Regions from separate parts of the Pseudomonas sp. GW821-FHT04D07 genome, predicted to be linked through region 2. Evidence: predicted binding sites of a transcription regulator. Region 2 holds the regulator's gene; the other holds the start of a gene.
What was found. Region 2 encodes sigma-54, which starts transcription at its own class of promoters, with help from an activator protein. Its sites were predicted from a motif close to ANTGGCATNNANNTTGCTNT; they were not measured.

Region 1: glnA (type I glutamate--ammonia ligase) is a predicted target of sigma-54. The motif match lies at 3,270-3,289, and genes of this name have one in related genera.

The regions. Positions count from the first base shown of each region.
Region 1 is NZ_JBWKTH010000048.1:16,812-24,052, reverse strand. Features, by position in the region: gene AC07T0_RS30995 (DUF4124 domain-containing protein) at 1-290, opposite strand, end outside; gene AC07T0_RS30990 (chorismate mutase) at 374-943, opposite strand; gene AC07T0_RS30985 (cupin domain-containing protein) at 1,174-1,560, opposite strand; gene glnA (type I glutamate--ammonia ligase) at 1,765-3,171, opposite strand; gene thiI (tRNA uracil 4-sulfurtransferase ThiI) at 3,504-4,958, shown strand; gene typA (translational GTPase TypA) at 5,098-6,918, shown strand; gene AC07T0_RS30965 (YkgJ family cysteine cluster protein) at 7,126-7,241, opposite strand, start outside.
Region 2 is NZ_JBWKTH010000006.1:135,630-142,870, reverse strand. Features, by position in the region: gene AC07T0_RS10610 (HPr family phosphocarrier protein) at 62-334, opposite strand; gene rapZ (RNase adapter RapZ) at 351-1,208, opposite strand; gene ptsN (PTS IIA-like nitrogen regulatory protein PtsN) at 1,211-1,675, opposite strand; gene hpf (ribosome hibernation-promoting factor, HPF/YfiA family) at 1,685-1,990, opposite strand; gene AC07T0_RS10590 (RNA polymerase factor sigma-54) at 2,117-3,613, opposite strand; gene lptB (LPS export ABC transporter ATP-binding protein) at 3,801-4,526, opposite strand; gene lptA (lipopolysaccharide transport periplasmic protein LptA) at 4,526-5,071, opposite strand; gene lptC (LPS export ABC transporter periplasmic protein LptC) at 5,058-5,630, opposite strand; gene AC07T0_RS10570 (KdsC family phosphatase) at 5,639-6,163, opposite strand; gene AC07T0_RS10565 (KpsF/GutQ family sugar-phosphate isomerase) at 6,164-7,138, opposite strand.

The DNA.
Region 1 (7,241 bases), on a different contig from region 2:
TTGGCGCGCAGAGCTTCCTGGGTCGGGATGTCCGTCAATTCCAGGGTGCTGTAGGCCGCGCCAGTATTGGCCGGTTTCGCCGCCGAGGTCGCCGGTGTGGGTATCGCCGGCGTGTTCGACTGCTGCAGGCCCACGCTGTTGAGCGGCGGCAGTTCCACGGTCTGTGCGGCGGCACCGTCGGGCGGCTGGTTGCTATAGGCCGTGTTGCCGTTGGCATCGGTGTACTTGTAGATCTGTGCGGCGGCTGGCAAGGCGACAGCCACTAGCAGCAAGAGAAGGCTTCGACCCATGGGCGCTCCCGATAATGGTCCTGGCGGTGACAGCTCGCCCAGATGCTTCAGGGTGTCAGCATAGAGCACAACCTTCAACGGCTTCAGCGCCCGCTGAGGCACAACTCGCCCACGGCGCGGATCAACGCCAGGTCATGGATCTCGTCGGTGCTCAGGATCTGGCGCTCCTGGGCCAGCCAGGTCGGGCACTGCGGGTCCTGTCGGGAGGCGGCAAAGGCGGCGTAGTGTTGCAGCAGGCGGACTTGCAGTTGGTCGAGGGCCGGGCGGATCTGCTTCACCAGGTCGGGCCGGGCGATGGTCGGGGCCTTGCCCGCGGCGTGCCACTTGGCTAGCAGGGCGTATTGCACCAGCTTGTTGGCTTCGATCTGGGCGGCGAGGAATTGGCTGACGTCTTCAGGGTTGAGCTGGTAGGTGGCGGCCTGTTGCGCGGCGTTGGCGATGACTTGCTGCTCGCGCTGGCTGTCCTGGATCGGTTTGCCGCTGTCCCATTTGGTCAGGGCGACCTGATCGGCGATCTCCAGGCGTTCGCTCACGGCCTGGAGCAGGGGCGCCAGGGACGCGGGTGCTGGCGTGGTGTTCGGGGTTGCGGCGCAGGCGCCGGTGCTGAGAAGGATAAGCAGCAGCGGGCTGGCAAGGCGTTTTTTCAGGTGCATGGAGCGAGCTTCGTCCGGAAGGTGGGCACAGGGCCTTGAGTAAACGTCACAAGCGCGGCCTGGCGCCAGCTTCTTTTCATGAAAAAATGTCGACGTGTCCCGGGATGCCATTCGCGGCGGGGATCTTGAAAGCACCACAAAACCTGTGAGCTGGCTTGCCGGCGATGGGGCCGGCAAGCCTTGCATCACCCTCGCGGACGCCATCGCCGGCAAGCCAGTTCCTACAGGGCTCAGAGGTCCGATTCCGAGAGCGGCACGCCCTCGGTGCCGGCATAGAACACCAGCAGGTCCACCGGAACCGCACCGGTCTTGGCGCGATGCTGGATGTTGACCAGCGCCGCTATTGTGTCGCCCTGTTTCAATAGCGTGTTATGGCCGCCTTCCCGGGTCTCGACCCACACTTCGCCCGACAGGATGTAGGCGGCGCTGGGAATCGGATGGATGTGCCAGCCCAGTTCAGTGTCGGCCGGGATATTGACCTGCAGCAGGGTCAGTTCCGGTGGCCCCTTGGGATAGCGTTCGTAAGGTGTGCCGTCCCAGGAGCTCGTGCTGCGCAGCAGCACCTGGGCGGAGGGCAGGGGCGGGGTTGGTGGCTTGGGTGTCGAGATCGATATCATGTGCTGGTTTCCAGGTTAACGTCCTTGTACCGCGCGTTACACGCGATGCCTGTGGTTCCCGTCACGAGGTCGGGGGTCCAAGTTAACGCCGTGCCGCACCGTCCTGCCAGCCTTGAAACGTTTCAAGAAATCTCGATTTTTGCCCATGAAAAAGGCCACCCGAAGGTGGCCTTTTGTTACGTCGCTTGCGCGAGCGTGACTGGATCAGCAGCTGTAGTACAGCTCGTATTCCAGTGGGTGTACGAAGGTGCGGACCTTGATTTCTTCTTCGCTTTTCAGCTCGATGTAGGTATCGATGAAGTCGTCGCTGAATACGCCGCCTTTGGTCAGGAACGCGCGACCTTTGTCCAGCTCTTCCAGGGCTTCTTTCAGGCTACCGCAAACCTGTGGGATTTCCTTGGCCTCTTCAGGCGGCAGGTCATACAGGTTTTTGTCAGCTGCATCGCCAGGGTGGATCTTGTTCTGGATACCGTCCAGGCCGGCCATCATCAGTGCGGCGAAGGCCAGGTAAGGGTTGGCAGCCGGATCCGGGAAGCGTGCTTCGATACGACGAGCTTTAGGGCTGTTGACGTAAGGAATGCGGATCGAGGCGGAACGGTTGCGTGCCGAGTAGGCCAGCATCACTGGAGCTTCGAAACCTGGGACCAGACGCTTGTAGGAGTTGGTCGACGGGTTGGTGAAGCCGTTCAGGGCCTTGCCGTGCTTGATGATGCCGCCGATGAAGTACAGGGCGGTGTCGGACAGGCCGGCATAACCTTCGCCAGCGAAGGTGTTCTTGCCATCTTTGGAGATGGACATGTGAACGTGCATACCCGAGCCGTTATCGCCGTACAGCGGTTTTGGCATGAAGGTCGCGGTACGGCCGTAGGCATCCGCCACGTTGTGTACGCAGTACTTCAGGGTCTGGACTTCGTCAGCCTTGTTGACCAGGGTGTTGAACTTCACACCGATTTCGTTCTGGCCGGCAGTCGCCACTTCGTGGTGGTGAACTTCGACGGTCTGGCCCATCTCTTCCAGTGCGTTGCACATGGAGGTACGGATTTCGTGGTCGTGGTCGAACGGTGGAACCGGGAAGTAGCCGCCTTTGATACCTGGACGGTGGCCTTTGTTGCCGCCTTCCACGTCCTGGTCGGACATCCACGAACCTTGTTCGGAGAAGATCTTGAACATGGAACCGGAGATGTCGGACTTGAACTTGACCGAATCGAAGATGAAGAACTCAGGCTCAGGACCGAAGAACGCAGTGTCGCCGATACCGGTCGACTTCAGGTATTCCTCGGCGCGACGGGCGATCGCGCGTGGGTCGCGGTCGTAGCCCTGCATGGTCGAAGGCTCGATCACGTCGCAGACCAGGATCAGGGTCGGCTCTTCGGTGAACGGGTCGAGTACGGCGGTGTTGTCATCCGGCATCAGGATCATGTCGGAGGCTTCGATGCCTTTCCAGCCGGAGATGGAGGAGCCGTCGAACATTTTGCCGATTTCGAAGAATTCGTCATCCAGTGCATCACGGGCCGGCATGGTCACGTGGTGCTGAGTGCCTTTGGTATCAGTGAAGCGCAGATCAATCCATTTAACGTCATGATCTTTGATGAGTTGAACCGACTTCGACATGGTGTCCTCCGGGTGGCTTCGGGCTGGGTAGTGGAGTTAGCCCTGGAAAGAGTGGTGATGCCGGCGCGAATATCGGCCAAGGCAACCTGCCTCACAAGAGAGCAAATTGCATGCCAGTGCCCCGCGATGGGTTTTTTGCCCCAATCTCAAGCGTTGCAGCGAGCATAGGAGAATTTCTGGGCGTTTGTTGCACCATTATGAGTCTAAAATAATTGATGACGACCTGTTTTGGTGCGTGCAAAACCGTCCGCACAATAACTGGTTAAACCTTGAGCAATTTCCGCTATAATCCGCGCCCCCCTTTTTCGGCTGGCCCTTCGCGCGCTGTTTTCATGAAACTTATCGTAAAAGTCTTCCCCGAAATCACCATTAAAAGCCGCCCTGTCCGGATGCGTTTCATCCGCCAGTTGGCCAAGAACATCCGTACCGTGCTCCGTGATCTGGACCCGGCCGTGGTGGTGAACGGCGTGTGGGACAACCTCGAGCTGGAAACCGCGCTGAGCGAGCCCAAGGCCTTGCTGGAGCTGACCGAGCGCCTGTGTTGCATGCCGGGCATCGCGCATTTCCTGCAGGTCGACGAATACCCGTTGGGCGACTTCGACGACATCACCGCCAAGTGCAAGCAGCACTTCGGCGCGGCCCTGCCCGGGAAGATTTTTTCGGTGCGCTGCAAGCGCGCCGGCAAGCACGGTTTCACCTCCATGGACGTGGAGAAATACGTCGGCAGCCAGTTGCGCCGACAGTGCAATGCCGCCGGAATCTCCCTCAAAGAGCCGGAAATCGAAGTGCGAATGGAAATTCGCGACCAACGGTTGTTTGTCATCCACAGTCAGCACAATGGCCTGGGCGGCTACCCGCTGGGTTCCATCGAGCAGACGCTGGTGCTGATGTCCGGCGGTTTCGACTCCACCGTGGCCGCCTATCTGATGATGCGCCGCGGCCTGATGAGTCACTTCTGCTTCTTCAACCTCGGTGGCCGCGCCCATGAGCTGGGAGTGATGGAAGTCGCCCACTTCCTCTGGAAGAAGTACGGCAGCTCCCAGCGGGTGCTGTTTGTCAGCGTGCCGTTCGAGGAAGTGCTGGGAGAAATTCTCGGCAAAGTCGATAACAGTCATATGGGCGTAGTATTGAAGCGTATGATGTTGCGCGCTGCTTCCGTCATGGCTGATCGACTGGATATCAGTGCGTTGGTGACCGGCGAAGCGATTTCCCAGGTTTCCAGCCAGACGCTGCCGAACCTGTCGGTGATCGACTGCGTGACCGAGAAGCTGGTGATTCGCCCGCTGATCGCCAGTCACAAGCAGGACATCATCAACCTGGCGAGTGAGATCGGCACGGCGGATTTCGCCAAGCATATGCCGGAATATTGCGGGGTCATTTCGGTGAACCCCAAGACCCACGCCAAGCGCAACCGCGTGGAGTACGAGGAACAACAGTTCGACATGGCGATTCTCGAGCGGGCGCTCGAGCGGGCCAAACTGGTGCCAATCGATCGGGTCATCGACGAACTGGGCCAGGATTTGCAGATCGAAGAAGTCAGCGAAGCGCTGGCTGGTCATATCGTGATCGACATCCGTCACCCGGATGCCCAGGACGAAGACCCGCTGGAGATCGCTGGCATCGAGGTACAAGCGATGCCGTTTTATGCAGTGAACGCTCGTTTCAAGGAACTGGACCCTACTCGCCAGTACCTGTTGTATTGCGACAAAGGCGTGATGAGTCGCCTGCATGCCCACCATTTGCTCAGTGAGGGGCATGCCAATGTGCGCGTTTATCGACCGAGCTAAGTGCCCGGGGCTGTTTGCCTGTGGCTTGCGTCACCGGCCCCCCGACGCCGCCGTCAAGCTGTAACGGCCTTGCCGGACTCTGCTGTAAATCGCTGCCAAGACTTGTCAGCACACCGAATCCTCTGATCGAGATACACAAGTGATCGAAAATCTACGCAACATCGCCATCATTGCTCACGTTGACCATGGTAAGACCACCCTGGTAGACAAACTCTTGCGTCAATCCGGCACCCTGGAGCGCAACGAGCTCAACGACGAGCGCGTGATGGACTCCAACGACCAGGAGAAAGAGCGCGGTATTACCATTCTGGCGAAAAACACCGCCATCAACTGGAACGGCTACCACATCAACATCGTGGACACCCCGGGCCACGCCGACTTCGGCGGCGAAGTTGAACGTGTAATGTCGATGGTTGACTCCGTTCTGCTGCTGGTTGACGCTCAAGACGGCCCTATGCCGCAAACCCGTTTCGTGACCAAGAAGGCCTTCGAAGCCGGCCTGCGTCCAATCGTGGTGATCAACAAGGTCGACCGTCCAGGCGCGCGTCCGGACTGGGTTCTGGACCAGATTTTCGACCTGTTCGACAACCTCGGCGCCACCGAAGAACAGCTGGACTTCAAAGTCGTCTACGCCTCGGCCCTGAACGGTATTGCCGGTCTGGAACACACCGCCATGGCGGAAGACATGACCCCGCTGTACCAGGCCATCGTTGACCACGTTCCAGCGCCACAAGTTGACCGTGACGGCCCGTTCCAGATGCAAATCTCGGCACTGGACTACAACAGCTTCCTGGGTGTTATCGGCGTTGGCCGTATCGCCCGCGGTCGCGTCAAGCCGAACACTCAAGTTGTGGCTATCGACGTTGACGGCAAGAAGCGTAACGGTCGTATCCTCAAGCTGATGGGTCACCACGGTCTGCACCGTATCGACGTTGAAGAAGCAGCTGCCGGCGACATCGTCTGCATCAGCGGCTTCGACCAGCTGTTCATCTCCGACACGCTGTGCGACCCACTGAACGTCGAAGCGATGAAGCCGCTGACCGTTGACGAACCTACCGTTTCCATGACCTTCCAGGTTAACGACTCGCCGTTCTGCGGTCGTGAAGGCAAGTTCGTCACCAGCCGTAACATCAAGGAACGTCTGGACAAGGAACTGCTCTACAACGTTGCCCTGCGCGTTGAAGAAGGCGACACCGCCGACAAGTTCAAAGTCTCCGGCCGTGGTGAGCTGCACCTCTCGGTACTGATCGAAACCATGCGTCGCGAAGGCTTCGAAATGGGTGTCGGTCGTCCGGAAGTGATCATCCGCCTGGTTGACGGCGTCAAGCACGAACCGTACGAAAACGTGACCATCGACCTGCCGGAAGAATCCCAGGGTTCGATCATGGAACAGATCGGTATCCGTAAAGGCGACCTGACCAACATGGTTCCGGATGGCAAGGGCCGTGTGCGCCTTGAGTACAACATCCCGGCTCGTGGCCTGATCGGTTTCCGTAACGAGTTCCTGACCCTGACCTCCGGTGCGGGCATCCTGACCTCGATCTTCGACCGTTACGACGTGATGAAGTCCGGCGACATGTCCGGCCGTCAGAACGGCGTGCTGGTTTCGGTGGCTACCGGTAAGGCTCTGACTTACTCGCTGGAAACCCTGCAAGCGCGCGGCAAACTGTTCCTGGGTCACGGTGAAGACGTGTACGAAGGTCAAATCGTCGGTATCAACAGCCGCGACAACGACCTGGGCGTCAACCCAACCAAAGGCAAGAAGCTCGACAACATGCGTGCTTCGGGTAAAGACGAAACCATCGCTCTGGTTCCGCCTATCCGCTTCACCCTGGAGCAGGCTCTGGAGTTCGTGCAAGAAGACGAACTGTGTGAAGTCACGCCTAAGTCCATCCGTCTTCGCAAGAAGATCCTGGGCGAAAGCGAGCGTACCCGCGCTGCCAAGAAGTCCGGTAACTAAGTCATTTAGTTAGCTGGCAAAAAAAACGCCCCCGACCGCAAGGTCGGGGGCGTTTTTGTTTGTCTGGCTTATGGGGCGTCGCACACCTTGTCAGGGGGGCGATGCTCTTGTGGGAGCGGAGCTTACCCGCGAAGCTTCTGGGGGCTTCGAAGGCCCCTTCGCGGGCAAGCTCCGCTCCCACAGGGCTGGTGTTTCAAGGGGTGTTGATCAGAAGTTGTACAGCATCTTGTCCGGCGCCGGGCGTTCCGGGGTCTTGGGCTTGTAGGCGCAATAGCCAGGGCGTGGCCCGATTTTTGGATGGTTTCGGCAGGTGTCCGGACGTT
Region 2 (7,241 bases):
TTGGTGTCAGGGCTACCATCGCGAGCAAGCTCGCTCCTACAGAGTACGTGGCAGGCCGGCGTTATTCGCCTTCGTCGAAATAGTTGTTGATCAGCTTGACCAGCGCGGCCATCGCATCGTCTTCCTGCTCGCCTTCGGTCTTCAGGTGGATCTTGGTGCCTTTGCCGGCCGCGAGCATCATCATGGCCATGATGCTCTTGCCGTCGACCATGCTTTCCGGTGTACGCCCGGCGCGGATCTGGCAGGGGAACTGGCCGGCCACGCCGACGAACTTCGCCGAAGCGCGGGCATGCAGACCCAGTTTGTTGATGATTTCAATTTCCAGAGCGGGCATCGCGGTGGTGGTCCTTTCAGCTAAGGTCGCGGTGGCGGACCTGGACGTTCTTCAGGGATTGTTGCAGGGCCTTGCCCAAGCGTTCGGTGAGGTAGACGGAGCGGTGATGCCCGCCCGTGCAGCCGATGGCAATAGTGACATAAGCCCGGTTGCTGGCGGCAAAACGCGGCAACCATTTGAGCAAATAACTGGAAATATCTTGGTACATTTCCTCGACGTCGGCTTGTGCGGCCAGGTATTCGGCCACCGGTTGGTCGAGCCCGGACTGCTCGCGCAATTCCGGTTTCCAGTAGGGGTTGGGCAGGCAACGTACGTCGAACACCAGGTCGGCATCCACCGGCATTCCGCGCTTGAAGCCGAACGATTCGACCAGGAAGGCGGTGCCTGGTTCCGGCTGGTTCAGCAGGCGCAGCTTGATGGTGTCGCGCAGTTGGTAGAGGTTCAGGTGGGTGGTATTGACCTTGAGGTCGGCCAGGTCCGAGATCGGCCCCAACAGGTTGCTTTCGTCGCGAATGGCCTCGGCCAGGGAACGATTGGCATTGCTCAGCGGGTGGCGGCGACGGGTTTCGGAAAAACGCTTGAGCAGGGTTTCTTCGTCGGCGTCCAGGTACAGCACATCGCACTGGATGTGCCGGCTGCGCACTTCATCGAGCAGTTCCGGGAAGCGCGACAGGTGGCTGGGCAGGTTGCGCGCGTCGATGGAAACGGCCACCAGCGGTTGCGCCAGCTCGGTATGGATCAGCGCGCGCTCGGCCAGTTCCGGCAGCAGGCCGGCCGGTAGGTTGTCAATGCAGTAGTAGCCGCTGTCCTCGAGGACATCGAGGGCGGTACTTTTACCCGAGCCGGAACGACCACTGACGATGATCAAGCGCATGGTCAGTGACCACTCTGCTCGTCCAGGACCACCTGATACAGGGCCTGGTTGGAGGTTGCACCGCGCAGCTTGTCACGCACGTCCTTGCGGTCGAGCATGCTGGCAATCTGCCGTAGCAGCTCCAGGTGGGCATCGGTGGCGGCTTCCGGGACCAGCAGGACGAACAGCAGGTCAACCGGCGCGCCGTCGATGGCATCGAAATCGATGGGGGCGTCCAGATGCATCAGGGCGCTGATGGGTGCCACGCAACCCTTCAGGCGGCAGTGCGGGATGGCAATGCCATTGCCGAAACCGGTCGAGCCGAGTTTTTCCCGCGCGATCAGGCTGTCGAAGACATCCTGCATCGCCAGATAAGGAACTTCCTGGCTGATCAGGTTGGCAATTTGCTCGAGGGCTTTCTTTTTACTGCCGCCCGGCACGTTCACCAAGGAACGGCCGGGGGTCAGGATGCTTTCAAGTCGGATCATGGATGGGTATCAGCGACCTGTACCTTGGAGCAGGTGCAGGTTCTTTTCCTTATGCTTTTTCAGTTGTCGGTCCAACTTGTCGGTAAGCAGGTCGATCGCCGCATACATGTCGTCATGCTCGGCGTTGGCGACCACTTCACCGCCGTGGATATGCAAGGTGGCTTCGATTTTCTGCTTCAGTTTTTCGACGGCCATGGTCACCTGTACGTTGGTGATCTTGTCGAAATGACGCTCCAGTCGGTCGAGTTTCTCGCCGATGTAAGCACGCAGGGGTTCGGTCACTTCCAGTTGGTGTCCACTGATATTGACTTGCATACAGCTTCTCCTTCGTTGCCAGTGCATAACGCGGCAGGCGATTGCCTGCCACAGTGCTACGCCCTGAAAGTCACCGATCGGCGACTTTCAGAAAGCAGCCCAGACGCTGTAACGCGGCCCCGTCCACTACATCAGTCGCTTCCGCTCGCTGGAGGGGGCGATCCCCAGGGACTCACGGTATTTGGCGACGGTACGACGGGCCACCTGAATGCCTTGTGCCTCCAGTAAACCAGCGATCTTGCTGTCACTCAACGGCTTTTTCTGATTTTCCGCTGCAACCAGTTTCTTGATGATCGCGCGGATCGCCGTGGACGAGCATTCGCCGCCTTCGGAGGTGCTGACGTGGCTGGAGAAAAAGTATTTCAGTTCATAGATACCGCGGGGGGTATGCATGAATTTTTGCGTGGTCACCCGGGAAATCGTCGATTCGTGCATGCCCACCGCTTCGGCGATGTCATGCAGGACCAACGGTTTCATCGCCTCGTCACCGTACTCCAGGAAGCCGCGCTGGTGCTCGACGATCTGGGTGGCGACCTTCATCAGGGTTTCGTTGCGGCTCTGCAGGCTCTTGATGAACCAGCGAGCTTCCTGCAACTGGTTGCGCATGAAGGTGTTGTCGGCGCTGGTGTCGGCACGCCGGACAAAACCGGCGTACTGCGGGTTGACCCGCAGGCGGGGTACCGATTCCTGGTTCAGTTCCACCAGCCAGCGCTCGTTGTCCTTGCGCACGATCACGTCCGGCACCACGTATTCGGCTTCGCTGGACTCGATTTGCGAGCCCGGGCGCGGGTTGAGGCCCTGGACCAGTTCGATGACCTGGCGCAGTTCGTCTTCCTTGAGCTTCATGCGCCGCATCAACTGGCTGTAGTCGCGGCTGCCGAGCAGATCGATGTAGTCGCTGACCAGGCGCTGGGCTTCGGCCAGCCAAGGCGTGCGGGCCGACAGCTGGCGCAGTTGCAGCAACAGGCATTCACCGAGGTTGCGCGCGCCGATGCCGGCCGGTTCGAATTGCTGGATGCGATGCAGCACCGCTTCGATCTCGTCCAGCTCGATATCCAGCTCCGGGTCGAAGGCGTCGAGGATTTCCTCGAGGGTCTCGTCCAGGTAGCCCTGATTGTTGATGCAGTCGATCAGGGTTACGGCGATCAGCCGGTCGGTGTCGGACATCGGTGCCAGGTTCAGTTGCCAGAGCAGGTGGCTCTGCAGGCTCTCGCCGACCGAGGTGCGGGTGGTGAAGTCCCACTCGTCGTCATCGTTGCTTGGCAGGCTGCTGGCGCTGGTCTGGTAGACATCTTCCCAGGCGGTGTCGACGGGCAGCTCGTTGGGAATGCGCTCGTTCCAGTCGCCTTCCTCGAGATTGTCCACCGTCGGCGCGGTTTCCTGCTGGTAGGACGGTTCTTCGACCTCGGTGTTGGGTTTGTGCTCGGCGTTGTCGGCCAGCGGGTCGGTATTGTCGAAGTCGTCGCCTTCTTCCTGGCGTTCGAGCATCGGATTGGACTCCAGGGCCTCCTGGATTTCCTGCTGAAGGTCCAGGGTCGACAATTGGAGCAGGCGGATGGCCTGTTGCAGCTGCGGTGTCATCGTCAGCTGCTGGCCCATTCTCAGGACTAGCGATGGTTTCATGGCAGGGGCTTAACACCTTATTCGCCGGCGCGCATGCGCCATCCACTCTACAGGGCGCCGGGGCGCCAAACATAAGCAAATTATATGCCTGAAACCCGAGCCTTTGCCTAGAGCGTTGTAACAATAAAAATTGTGTGGTTTTTATTGAACGGGGCGCGCTCTGGCGCTTGATCCTTTGCCTCGATGTTTACAGGCGGAATTCGTGGCCCAGGTAGACTTCCTTGACCAGTTCGTTGGCCAGGATGGTGGCCGAATCGCCTTCGGCAATCAGCTGTCCATCATTGACGATATAGGCGGTTTCGCAGATGTCCAAGGTCTCGCGGACGTTGTGGTCGGTGATCAATACACCGATGCCCTTGGCCTTGAGGTGATAGATGATCTGTTTGATATCGCCTACGGAAATCGGGTCAACCCCGGCGAAGGGTTCGTCGAGCAGGATGAATTTCGGCGCGGTGGCCAGGGCGCGGGCAATTTCCACGCGACGCCGTTCGCCACCAGACAGGCTCATACCGAGGTTATCGCGGATGTGGCTGATGTGGAATTCCTGCAGCAGGCTTTCCAGCTCCTTGCGGCGAGCGTTCTTGTCGATGTCCTTGCGGGTCTCGAGGATTGCCATGATGTTGTCCGCCACCGACAGCTTGCGGAAAATCGACGCTTCCTGGGGCAGGTAGCCGATCCCGGCGCGCGCGCGGCCGTGCATGGGCTGGTGGCTGACGTCCTGGTCGTCGATCAGCACGCGACCCTGGTCGGCCTGGACCAGACCGACGATCATGTAGAAGCAGGTGGTCTTGCCGGCACCGTTGGGGCCGAGCAAGCCGACGATCTGCCCGCTGTCGATCGACAGGCTGACATCACGCACCACCTGGCGACTTTTGTAGGCCTTGGCCAGATGCTGGGCTTTCAGGGTTGCCATTACTGCGCCTTCTGCTGTTCGGTTTTCTGCTTCGGCTGGATGACCATGTCGATGCGTGGGCGCGGCGCGGTGATCGCGCTACCGTTGGCGCGACCGGCCTGGGCAATCTGCTTCACCGTGTCGTAGACGATTTTCTCGCCTTCGGTGGTGTTGCCGTCGTTGATCACCTTGGCCTTGTCGATCAGGATGATGCGGTTCTGCTGAGCGTGGTACTGGATGGTCACGCCATAGCCCTGCACCGGCTTCGGATCGCCGACTTTCTGCAGTTGCTCGAAGTAGGCCAGGTTGCCCACGGAGGTCACCACGTCGATGGCGCCGTCCTTGGTCCGGGTCAGCGTCACGGTGTTGCCCTTGACGATCATCGAGCCTTGGGTAATGACCACATCGCCCTTGTAGGTGGCGATGCCTTGCTTGTCGTCCAGTTGAGCGTCGTCGGCTTGGATGCGGATGGGCTGCTGGCTGTCGGTCGGCAGTGCCCAGGCGCTCACGCTTCCCAGTGCCGCACCCAGGCCAAGCAAAATAGGGAGGGTTTTAACGAGACTCATACTGTCCTCTTACATTGGACAGCAGGTGTATCCGGCTGTCGTTCAAATACGCTTTCATTCCCTTGCCAGTGGTCACGCCGTCGGCACCGTCGATTCTAACGGCTTGCTCGGTCTGCGCATATTGCTTCTGTGGGAATACTGTCATTCGACTGCTGGTAATGATCACTTCCCGCTGTAGTTCGTCAGTGCGCGCCACCCGTACCGAGTCGATCAGTTCGATCTCGGTGCCGTCCGGGTTGACCTCGGCGTGCTCGCTCTGGACGTGCCAGGGATAGACCGTGCCACGGTAGATGTGCATGTCGGGCTTGGTCACCAGGGTAACGTCGGAAGCCTTGAGGTGTTCGACCTTGTCACCGGTCAGGTCGTACTGGACCCGGCCGTCCGGCATGTACTGAATGCTGTGGGCGTTAATAGCGTAGTAGTCGATCTGGGTTTCATCGACCTGCGCCATCGGGCGCTCGAGGAAGCGTTCCGGGCTGATGTTCCAGTAGCCAACAGCCGCGAAAATCGCAGCAATGACAGCGAACAGCAGAATGTTGCGAATTTTCTTGCTCAGCATAAATAGCTCTACAGGTAGGCGGCGTGAGCCGCTTCAAGGCTGTCCTGGGCTTGCAGGATCAGCTCGCAGAATTCGCGGGCGGCGCCTTCGCCACCCCGGGCCCGGGTAATACCGTGGGCGTGTTCGCGGACGAAGCTGGCGGCGTTGGCCACCGCCATGCCCAATCCGACGCGGCGGATCACCGGCAGGTCCGGCAGGTCGTCACCCAGGTAGGCGACCTGTTCATAGCTTAGATTGAGCTGGGCGAGCAGGGCGTCGAGCACCACCAGCTTGTCCTCGCGACCCTGGTAGACATGGGGGATGCCGAGGTTCTGCGCGCGGCGTTCGACCAGTGCGGTCTTGCGACCGCTGATAATAGCGGTTTGCACGCCGGCGGCCATCAGCATCTTGATGCCCTGGCCGTCGAGGGTGCTGAACGACTTGAATTCGCTGCCGTCTTCGAGGAAGTACAGGCGGCCATCGGTCAGCACGCCGTCGACGTCGAAGACCGCCAGCTTGATGGCTTTGCCGCGTTGCAACAGATCGTCGTTCATTTACATCACTCCCGCGCGCAGCAGATCGTGCATATTCAGGGCGCCCACCGGGCGATCTTCGCCGTCGATCACCACCAGCGCGCTGATCTTGTGGTCTTCCATGATTTTCAGGGCTTCGGCGGCGAGCATCTCGGCCCGTGCGGTCTTGCCGTGGGGAGTCATGACGTCTTCGATCAGGGCCGTGTGAATGTCGATGGTGCGGTCCAGGGTCCGGCGCAGGTCGCCGTCGGTGAAGATCCCGGCCAGGCGCCCGTCGGCTTCGACGATCACGGTCATGCCGAGGCCTTTGCGCGTCATTTCCATCAGCGCGTCTTTCAGCAGGGTGCCGCGCAGTACCTGTGGCAACTCGTCGCCGGCATGCATGACATTTTCCACTTTCAGCAACAGTCGACGACCCAGGGCGCCGCCCGGATGGGAAAAGGCAAAGTCCTCGGCGGTGAAGCCGCGGGCTTCGAGCAGTGCCACGGCCAGGGCATCGCCCATCACCAGGGCGGCGGTGGTGGAGGAGGTCGGGGCCAGATTCAGCGGGCAGGCCTCATGCTCGACATGCACGTTCAGGTTGACTTCGGCGGCCTTGGCCAGCGGCGAGTCGGGGTTGCCGGTCAGGCTGATCAACTGGATGCCCAGGCGCTTGATCAAGGGCAGCAGGGTGACGATTTCCGCGGTGGAGCCGGAGTTGGACAGGGCCAGGATGATGTCGTCCCGGGTGATCATGCCCATGTCGCCGTGGCTGGCCTCGGCGGGATGCACGAAAAACGCCGTGGTGCCGGTACTGGCCAGGGTCGCGGCGATCTTGTTGCCGATGTGCCCGGACTTGCCCATGCCGACCACGACCACACGGCCCTTGCTGGCCAGAATCATTTCGCAAGCGCGTACGAAATCCGCGTCGATGTGGGCGAGCAAGCCTTCTACGGCTTCGCGTTCGAGGCGGATGGTGCGTTGTGCTGATTGAATCAGGTCGCTGGATTGGCTCATGTCAGAAATCGGTTAGCCTGATGAAAAGGCGCGATTATAGCGGCAATGACTTCTCCACTCACACTAGATCATTGCGTTTTGCGTGGAGGCTGTAGGAGTTTGC